Regions from separate parts of the Halomonas sp. H10-9-1 genome, predicted to be linked through region 2. Evidence: predicted binding sites of a transcription regulator. Region 2 holds the regulator's gene; the other holds the start of a gene.
The links. Region 2 encodes FNR, which switches genes on or off when oxygen is low (the NO sensors DNR and NnrR bind a similar motif). Its sites were predicted from a motif close to TTGATNTANATCAA; they were not measured.
Positions count from the first base shown of each region.

Region 1: the regulator FNR is predicted to act here: its motif matches at 2,341-2,354, upstream of dsrO (sulfate reduction electron transfer complex DsrMKJOP subunit DsrO).

Region 1 covers NZ_JAMSHO010000001.1:2,852,050-2,856,236, reverse strand. The annotation lists gene NFH66_RS13115 (molybdopterin-dependent oxidoreductase) at 1-285, opposite strand, end outside; gene nrfD (NrfD/PsrC family molybdoenzyme membrane anchor subunit) at 278-1,486, opposite strand; gene dsrO (sulfate reduction electron transfer complex DsrMKJOP subunit DsrO) at 1,470-2,246, opposite strand; gene NFH66_RS13100 (ISL3 family transposase) at 2,569-3,771, shown strand; gene NFH66_RS13095 (XRE family transcriptional regulator) at 3,849-4,127, opposite strand.
Region 2 covers NZ_JAMSHO010000001.1:583,241-587,427, forward strand. The annotation lists gene NFH66_RS02665 (3'-5' exonuclease) at 1-140, shown strand, start outside; gene ttcA (tRNA 2-thiocytidine(32) synthetase TtcA) at 225-1,154, shown strand; gene fnr (fumarate/nitrate reduction transcriptional regulator Fnr) at 1,382-2,125, opposite strand; gene NFH66_RS02680 (radical SAM protein) at 2,238-3,578, opposite strand; gene NFH66_RS02685 (sulfite exporter TauE/SafE family protein) at 3,669-4,187, opposite strand, start outside.

The DNA.
Region 1 (4,187 bases), 2.3 Mb from region 2:
CACCCGCACGCCGCACTTGGTGGTGCAGCCGTAGCAGACGGTGAAGGCCACGCGCTGGTCGGGGTTGAGGGAGAGCTTGCCGCTCTCGGGGTCGATGCTGTACTCCGGTGCCAGGGAATTGCCGTGGATGCGGTGCGCGGGCTTCTCGCCGGCGCTACCGGTGACACCCTTGGCCATCTTGAGCAGCGGGTCGGAGTAGCCGGCGGCGAAGGTGGCCGCACCGCCGGCGGCGACGGCACCCTTCATGAAGCGGCGGCGTGAGGAGTCGACGGGAGATTTAGCCATGGCTGGGGGCTCCTTCGGTGGTTTCCGCAGCGCGCTGGGCGTCGGGGGGTGTTGGGGCGTGGGGGGCAGGTGAAAGATCGGCGGCGCTGCCGCCCTGGCGGGCCTGGCGCCAGGGCATGCAGAGGTCGACCAGCAGGATGGCGGCGAGCCACAGGCCGAAGGTACCGACGATGCCGAGGATGCCGGACGAGCCGGCGGGGATGCCGTAGTGGTGGAAGCCGGCGCTGTGGCGGGCCACGGTCTGCACGTCCATCAGCACCACCCAGCGGAACATCCAGCCGACGTGCAAGGCCACCAGGCCGAGCACCCAGGCCCAGGCGTAGAGTGCCGGGCGGCGTGAAGCGGGGCGAGTGAGCAGGTAGAGCACGGCGCCGAACAGGACCAGGCCGGTGAGGCCACCCCACAGGGCGGTGCTGCGCCACTCGGCGCTGTCGCGCACGGATTCCATTGCCGCGGCCACGGAGCCGACGTTGGCGTTGATGCCGTCGAGGAACCAGCTGCCGGCGACGAGTCCGGCCACCAGGCAGGCCCCCAGCATCACCTTGAGCATCTGCCGACTGACTGTGGTGCTGCGCTCACCGGCCACGCGGTTGAGCACCAGGATCAGGCCGGTAGCGGCGATGAAGCCGGTGGCCACGAACATCGGCGGCAGCCACACCGTGTGCCACAGCGGGCGGGCCTTGACGATGGCCACCTCGGCGCCGGTATAGAGCATGATGCCGGTGGAGAGGGCGAGGGTCCCCAGACCCACCAGCACCACCAGGGCGCGCGGGGTGGTGGCGGAGCCGAAGGACAGCCAGTGGGCGACGAAGCCCTTGAGCCCGGGGGCCTGGCGATGGGCCTGCAGCGCCGGACGCCAGGCGAGCCAGGCCAGCACGATCACGCCCACCACGTAGAGGGGCAGTATCAGGCTGCCGACGGACATCCAGGAGTGGCTGTTGGCAAAGGCATAGAAGTGCCAGAAGCGCAGCGGCTGATGCAGGTCGGCGAGCAGAGCCACCGGTGCCACCAGGGTGGTGGTCAGGCAGGCGAGCAGCGCCAGGCGTGCGGTGGGCAGCCAGGCTTTCCTGCCGAACACCAGCGCCGGGGCGGCCAGCCACAGGGTGGCGTAGGAGAGCGCGATCATGAAGAAGTACTGCACCGCCCAGGGGTACCAGGCGATGTCGTAGCGCGGGGCGAGCAGCTCAATGGCGGAATTCATAGCCCATCTCCTGGCCGTGGGGATCGAGGACTTCCAGGGCGACCGGCTCGGCGTCCGGGCGAGTCACGAAGCGCTCGTCCATGCCGAGGTAGAAGACCTGGGGCAGGGTGTTCTTCTCCGGCTGCAGCACCATCAGCTCGTCGCGGTGCTCGGCGATCATGCGGCTGATCTGGCTCTCCGGATCACGCATGTCGCCGATGATCCGCGCGCCGCCCACGCAGCTCTCCACACAGGCCGGCAGCAGGCCCGCCTCCAGGCGGTGGGCGCAGAAGGTGCACTTGTCGGCGGTCTGGGTGCGCTCGTTGATGAAGCGGGCATCGTAGGGGCAGGCGTTGACGCAGTAGGCGCAGCCCACGCAGCGGTCGCTGTCGACCACCACGATGCCGTCCTGGCGCTGGAAGGTGGCCTCCACCGGGCAGACCGGCACGCAGGGCGGGTTCTCGCAGTGGTTGCACAGGCGCGGCAGCATGAAGGTGGCGACCTCACCGGTCTCCTGGTGCTCTACCTCGTACTGGGAGACGGTGGTGCGGAAGCTGCCCAGCGGGGCGGCGTTCTCGATATGGCACGACACGGTGCAGGCCTGGCAGCCGATGCACTGGCGCAGGTCGATGAGCATGCCGTAGCGCTTGCTGGGATCGCCTTCTCGACGGGGTGGCTGCTGGTTGATGCCGGCGCTGGCAACGCTGGAGAGCGGTATCAGGGCGGCACCCGCACTGAGGCGGGCCAGCTGGCCGAGAAGGGTGCGGCGAATGGGGTCCATGGCGCCTCCGGTGGCCTGGGTGTGGCGGGGTCTTCCGCGCATTCAAGGGGTAAATCTGATACCGGGAGGCTACCTGCGACCAAGGTATATAGGCTTGATGCGGATCAAGATTTTGTTAGCAAGGTCTTAATGTTGGCGTAATGCTGCGCAAGCCAATGAAAACTCAGGATTTATGCGGCGTCCGACAGGACAGAAAAAAGGTTCTTCGCAGACTGGCGTGAAAGCGAAGCAACCTTAGGCAGAGGCGGGATAGAGAAACGGCGGTAAATCCGAGTAAACTGATGTTCACCACAAACCCCAGCCTACGGATACCGCCGTTGCCATGGATGCTACCCCGCTCTGCCTGTTCTGGAAAGGTTTCACCGTCGCCCATCACGAATTCCTGGATGAGCAAACACTACGGCTCCAGTTGGCGCCTGATGACCTGATCCCGCCAGTCTGCAGCGGCTGTGACCATGCCTGCTTTCTCGTCCATGACGTGCATCACCGTCGCGTCCGAGAGGCGCCGTTGCTGATCTACCGGGTGGAGCTGGAGGTGCCGGTACGTCGCCTGCGCTGCCCCGTCTGCGGCCCGACACGCGAGCGCATTGACTGGTTGCCGGGTCGTTCACCGGTGACCACCACGCTGCGCCAGTGGGTGGAGCGTCTGGTCGAGTTGCTGCCGATCCGGCATGTCGCCGACTTGGTCGGCCTGCACTGGCATACCGTCAAGGCCATCGATAAGCAGCGCCTACAGCGTGACCTGCCGGCGCCGGACCCGACGCGGCTGCGTCGCCTGATGATGGACGAGTTCGCCCTCCACAAGGGGCACCGCTACGCCACGGTGATTGCGTGTGCCGACACCCAGCAGGTGGTGTGGATCGGCGAAGGTCGCTCCCGGGAGGCGATCCGCCCGTTCTTCGAATGGTTGGGTGATGCGCGACAGCAGATCGAGGCCGTCGCCATGGACATGAACGCGTCTTTCGATCTCGAAGTGAAGGACCAGTGCCCTAACGCCGAGGTGGTCTACGACCGCTTCCATGTCGTGGCCAAGTACGGGCGTGAAGTGATGGACCGGGTGCGCGTCGATCAGGCCAATCAGCTGCGCGACGACAAGGCGGCCCGCAAGGTGATCAAGGGCAGCCGCTGGCTGCTGCTGCGCAATCAAGACAACCTCAAGCCTGAGCAAGCGGTGAAGCTGGAGGAACTGCTGGCCGCCAATGCCTCACTGACCAAGGTGTATCTGCTCAAAGACCAGCTCAAGACACTGTGGTTTGCCGAGGACGAGGCGACGGCACGCAGCGGTTGGCAAGAGTGGGCCGGTATGGCGTTGAGCAGCGGTATCGACGCCTTGGTGCGCTTCACCAAGAAGCTGGAGCCCTACTTGGATGGCATCGTATCCAGTGCTCGCCACCGGCTAAACACCAGCGTGCTGGAAGGTATGAACAACCGAATCAAGGTCATCAAGCGGATGGCCTACGGGTACCGCGACACGGCGTACTTCTTCCTGAAGATCCGTGCCGCGTTTCCCGGCAAAATGCGATGAACCAGAAAAAACGCCCTGCCGTGGGGGCAGGGCGTTCGCTGTTCGGGGAGCAGTGCGTGATGCTGCGGTCGGGCGGCCTAGTGGGTGGCCCCCTGCTGCTCGATGGTGCGATGCACGAGGCGTAGCTCATCGATGGAGAGGTGCTCCAGCTTCCCCGCGAGGAGGTCGCTGATCTTCTGCATCGGCAGCCCGGCACGGCGAGCGATCTCGCGGCTGCCGAGGTCTGACACGGCGATCAGCCGGGTCACGATGCGCATGAGGCGTGTACGTTGTTCCAAGTCCCTGACGTCGAGGTCAGGGCTGCTTCGCGGGGGGTCCAGGAGTTCCGCGGGTCGGGACTGTCGTGCCGTGCTCATGATGCTCCAGTTGGCGGTTGCGACAAGCACACTATGGGGGCTCTTCGGTGTTTTTGCCAG
Region 2 (4,187 bases):
GGCCGCGTTTCGAGGCTGTGGCCGAGCGACTGGGCGTGCCGGTGATGGGGCGTCACACCGCCCTGGGCGACGCCGTCACCACCGCGCTGATGTTCCTGCGCCTGGAGCGGGGCCATGACACCGGCGACCAGTTGGCCTGAGGGCTATCGGCATCGCCTGGGGGCGCCGCCGATGGTAGGATGGCGCCCTCCCCATTTCCGCCCGCACTGGCAGCGCCAAGACCCATGCAAGACGCCGTGACCTTCGACCCCCGCGCCCTCGCTTCCGCTATCCAGGAAAGCGCCCCGCAAGAGCCCGCCATCCAGGAAGACACCGAGGCCCTCGATGCCCGGGCAAGGCGCGAGTTCAACAAATTGCACAAGCGCCTGCGACGCCAGGTGGGCAATGCGATCATCGACTACGGGATGATCCATGAGGGGGATCGGGTGATGGTCTGCCTCTCCGGGGGCAAGGATAGCTACACCCTGCTCGAGATCCTGCGCAGCCTACAGCGCAACGCCCCGGTGGCGTTCTCGCTGGTGGCGGTCAACCTCGACCAGAAGCAGCCCGGCTTCCCTGAGCACGTGCTGCCCGAGTACCTGGAAGGCACCGGCGTCGAGTACCATATCCTCGAGCGTGACACCTACTCGGTGGTCAAGGAGAAGACGCCCGAGGGCAAGACCACCTGCGCGCTCTGCTCGCGGCTGCGGCGGGGCTCCCTGTACGGTTTCGCCGAGGAGATCGGGGCCACCAAGATCGCCTTGGGCCATCACCGCGAGGATATCCTCGAGACGCTGTTCCTCAACATGTTCTTCGGTGGCAGCCTCAAGGCGATGCCGCCCAAGCTGCTCTCCGACGATGGTCGCAATATCGTCATCCGCCCGCTGGCCTACTGCCGCGAGGAGGATATCGCCGAGTTCGCCCGGCAGATGGCCTTTCCGATCATTCCCTGCAACTTGTGTGGCTCCCAACCCAACCTGCAGCGCCAGGTCGTCAAGGAAATGCTGGCCGAGTGGGAGGCGAAGCATCCCGGGCGCCTGGAGAGCATGTTCAAGGCGGTGACCAACGTCGCCCCCTCGCAGCTGGCCGATCGCGACCTGTTCGACTTCGCCGGGCTGGAGGAGAAGCAGGCCAGGATGCAGGCCAGCCGGATCGATATCCAGCAAGAGCTGTAAACCCGGCTTCGCCGGGAGCGGTAAGCTATAAGCTTTACGCTGTAAGAACAACTCTTTGCCGCTAGGCTTGGCGTCGATACCCTGGCTTACGGCTTACGGCTTACGGCTTACGGCTTACGGCTTACGGCTTACGGCTTACGGCTTACGGCTTACGGCTTACGGCTTACGGCTTACGGCTTACGGCTTACGGCTTACGGCTTACGGCTTACGGCTTACGGCTTACGCCGTTAGTGCGCCCCCTCCTCCTCGGCCAGGCGGGTGAGCGCCGGCAGGTCGAGGATATTGACCTCGCGGCCGGAGACGGCCACCACGCCCTGGGTCTGGAAGCGGCCGAGGATGCGGCTCACCGTCTCCACCGCCAGGCCCAGGTAGTTGCCGATATCGGCCCGGGACATGGAGAGACGGAAGCTGTAGGGAGAGTAGCCGCGGCGGCGGAAGCGCTCGGAGAGGCTGGTGAAGAAGCTGGCCAGGCGCTGGTCCGCGGTCTTGCGTGACAGCAGGCGCATCATGCGGCGGTCGGCACGCAGCTCCTTGCTCATGCTGCGGTAGAGCTGACCGCGCAACTCCGGCAACGACTCCGAGAGGTGGTCGAGGCGATCGAAGGGGATTTCGCAGACGGTGGTGGTCTCCAGTGCTACCACGGTGCCCGGGTAGTGCTGCTCGTCGATGCCGTCGAGGCCCACCAGCTCGCTGGGCAGGTAGAAATTGGTCAGCTGGTCCTCGCCGCTGCCCTCGGTGGTCACCTGCTTGAGGCTACCCGAGCGAACCGCGAAGACGCTGGTGAAGGGGCTGTCCTGGCGGAACAGCGCCTCGCCCTTCTTGAGTGGTGCGCGGCGCCGGATGATGGCGTCGAACTGGTCCATGTCCTCCACCTCCAGCGCCAGAGGCAGGCAGAGCGAGCTCAGGCTGCAGGTCTGACAGCGCGTCTCCTGTAGCACCGAGCGCCGTCGGCCGGTGAGGGTGTCCGCCATGGCCCTATCCTTCTTGATCGTGGTCATGGGCCCATTATGGAGCAAAGCGAGGGCAGGGCAAACCACCCTGGGCAGGGTGATGGAGAACGTTGCCATCCCGGGGGGGGGGGCGTCAGGGGCCAGGCGGGGGGGCGAGTGCCTCGAGGATGCGGGGCAGTCGCCAGTGCCCCTCGGCGGTCAGCGCCACCCGGCCGGCAGCAAGATCGACAAGCCCCTCGCTACATAGTGCTTCGAGGTCGGTGCCCGTCGACAGCACGGCAGGGTCGACAGAACGGCCGCAGAGCAGGGCTTCGAGGATCGCCCGGTGATGCTGCTGGTCGGGCGTCAGGCGGATACCGCGTGCGGTGGGCAGGCGGCTGGCATCCAGGGCCCCCTCGTAGCTCGCCAGGGTGTCGGTGTTGCGAACCCAGAGCTCACCGATGCGGCTGGTGGCGCCCAGGCCGAGCCCCAGGAGGTCACCTGCGGTGTCCTGGGTGAAGCCCAACGGGCCGTGCCCCAGGGTGCCGCTGGCCCGCGACTGGGCCAGGCGGTCGTCGCGACGTGCGAAGAGGCCGAGGCCGATATGCACGTAGCCGGATGCCTCCAGGTGGGCACGTGCCACGGCCAGCAGCTGGCGCCGCGTCGCCGCGTCGGGTAGCCAGTCGCGATGAATGGCGCGCTGGGCCAGGTGGCGCTCCGGGCGGTGGTTGTAACGGTGGAGGCGGATGCGTGCCGGGGCCATGCCGAGCACCTGCTCGAGGGTATCGGCGAGGGCTTGCGGGGTCTGGAAGGGCAGGCCGAGCATCAGCGACAGGGTCAGTTCCCGGAAGCCCAGTCGGTCGGCCTCATCGACCAGCGCCTCGGTCAGTGCCCGGGGCTGGATGCGGTTGATCGCCCGCTGTACCCGGGGGTCGAGCTCATGCACGCCCAGGCTGAGGCGATTGAAGCCCAGCGCCTGGAGGTGGCGCAGGGTGAGCATGTCGGCCTCGCGGGGGTCGAGTTCGATGCTGAAGTCGCGCTCCCGGGCAGCGGAGAGCCCCAGGCGGGCGTCCAGGCGATCGAAGAGGTCGCTCATCTGGTCCAGGGTGAGGAATGTCGGCGTCCCGCCGCCCCAGTGCAGGCGTGACACCGGGGGCAGTCCGCTTAGCCGGCGCCGGGCCAGCACCATCTCGCGGTCGAGTCGCGTCAGGTAGGGTTCCGCCTGGCGACTGTCGTGGGAGGGCACGCACAGGCTGGCGCAGAAGCGGCAGGCATGACGGCAGAAGGGCAGGCGCACCCTTACCGCGAGGGAGGCATCGGCCGGGCGCTCGGCGAGGGCCGCCTCCAGCGCGGGAGCAGCGACGCCCGGGTGATAGTGGTGGGGCGCGGGATAGGCGACCTCGGTGGCCGATACCAGATCGCCCGCGCCGGGCAGCGGCTCTCGAGGCGGGCTCGAGGCCCCTTGGGGGGCAGTGCGCTTGGCGTGAACGGACATGGGCGACTCCGGGTCGTGGACATACTCCCCATGCTAGGGTGCCGCGGCCAGGCAAGCGTTGAGCTGTGTCAATCCCGCGTGGAATAGTCGTCAGCCGAGAGGCGCTCCGCCTCCCGGGAGCAGTTGCCACAGCTGCCAGAGAGCGAAGGCGATGATCAATAGCGCGGCGATGCTGCGGGTGGCACGGTGGCGAATCAGGCCGGCCAGCTGGCGGGCGGCGAGCCCGGTGGCCAGCAGTGCCGGCAGGGTGCCGAGGCCGAAGGCGCCCATCAGCAGTGCGCCCCGCAGCGGGTCGGCCATGGCCAGGCTCCAGGCCAGCATCGAGTAGACCAGCCCGCAGGGCAGCCAGCCCCACACCGCGCCCAGCGCCACGGCCTGGGGAATCCTGACCACCGGCATCAGCCGGCGCCCGAACGGCTCCAGGTGGCGCCACAGGCGCCGTCCAACGGTTTCGATCCCGAGCAGCCCCTTCCACCAGTCGGCGATATACAGGGCCATCAGGATCAGCATCAGTGCGGCGAGCCCCTGCAGGATCAGGCGCGCGGGAGCGGTCAGCGAGAGCAGGGTGCCGAGTGACGCCGCCAGGGCGCCCGCCACCATGTAGCTGGT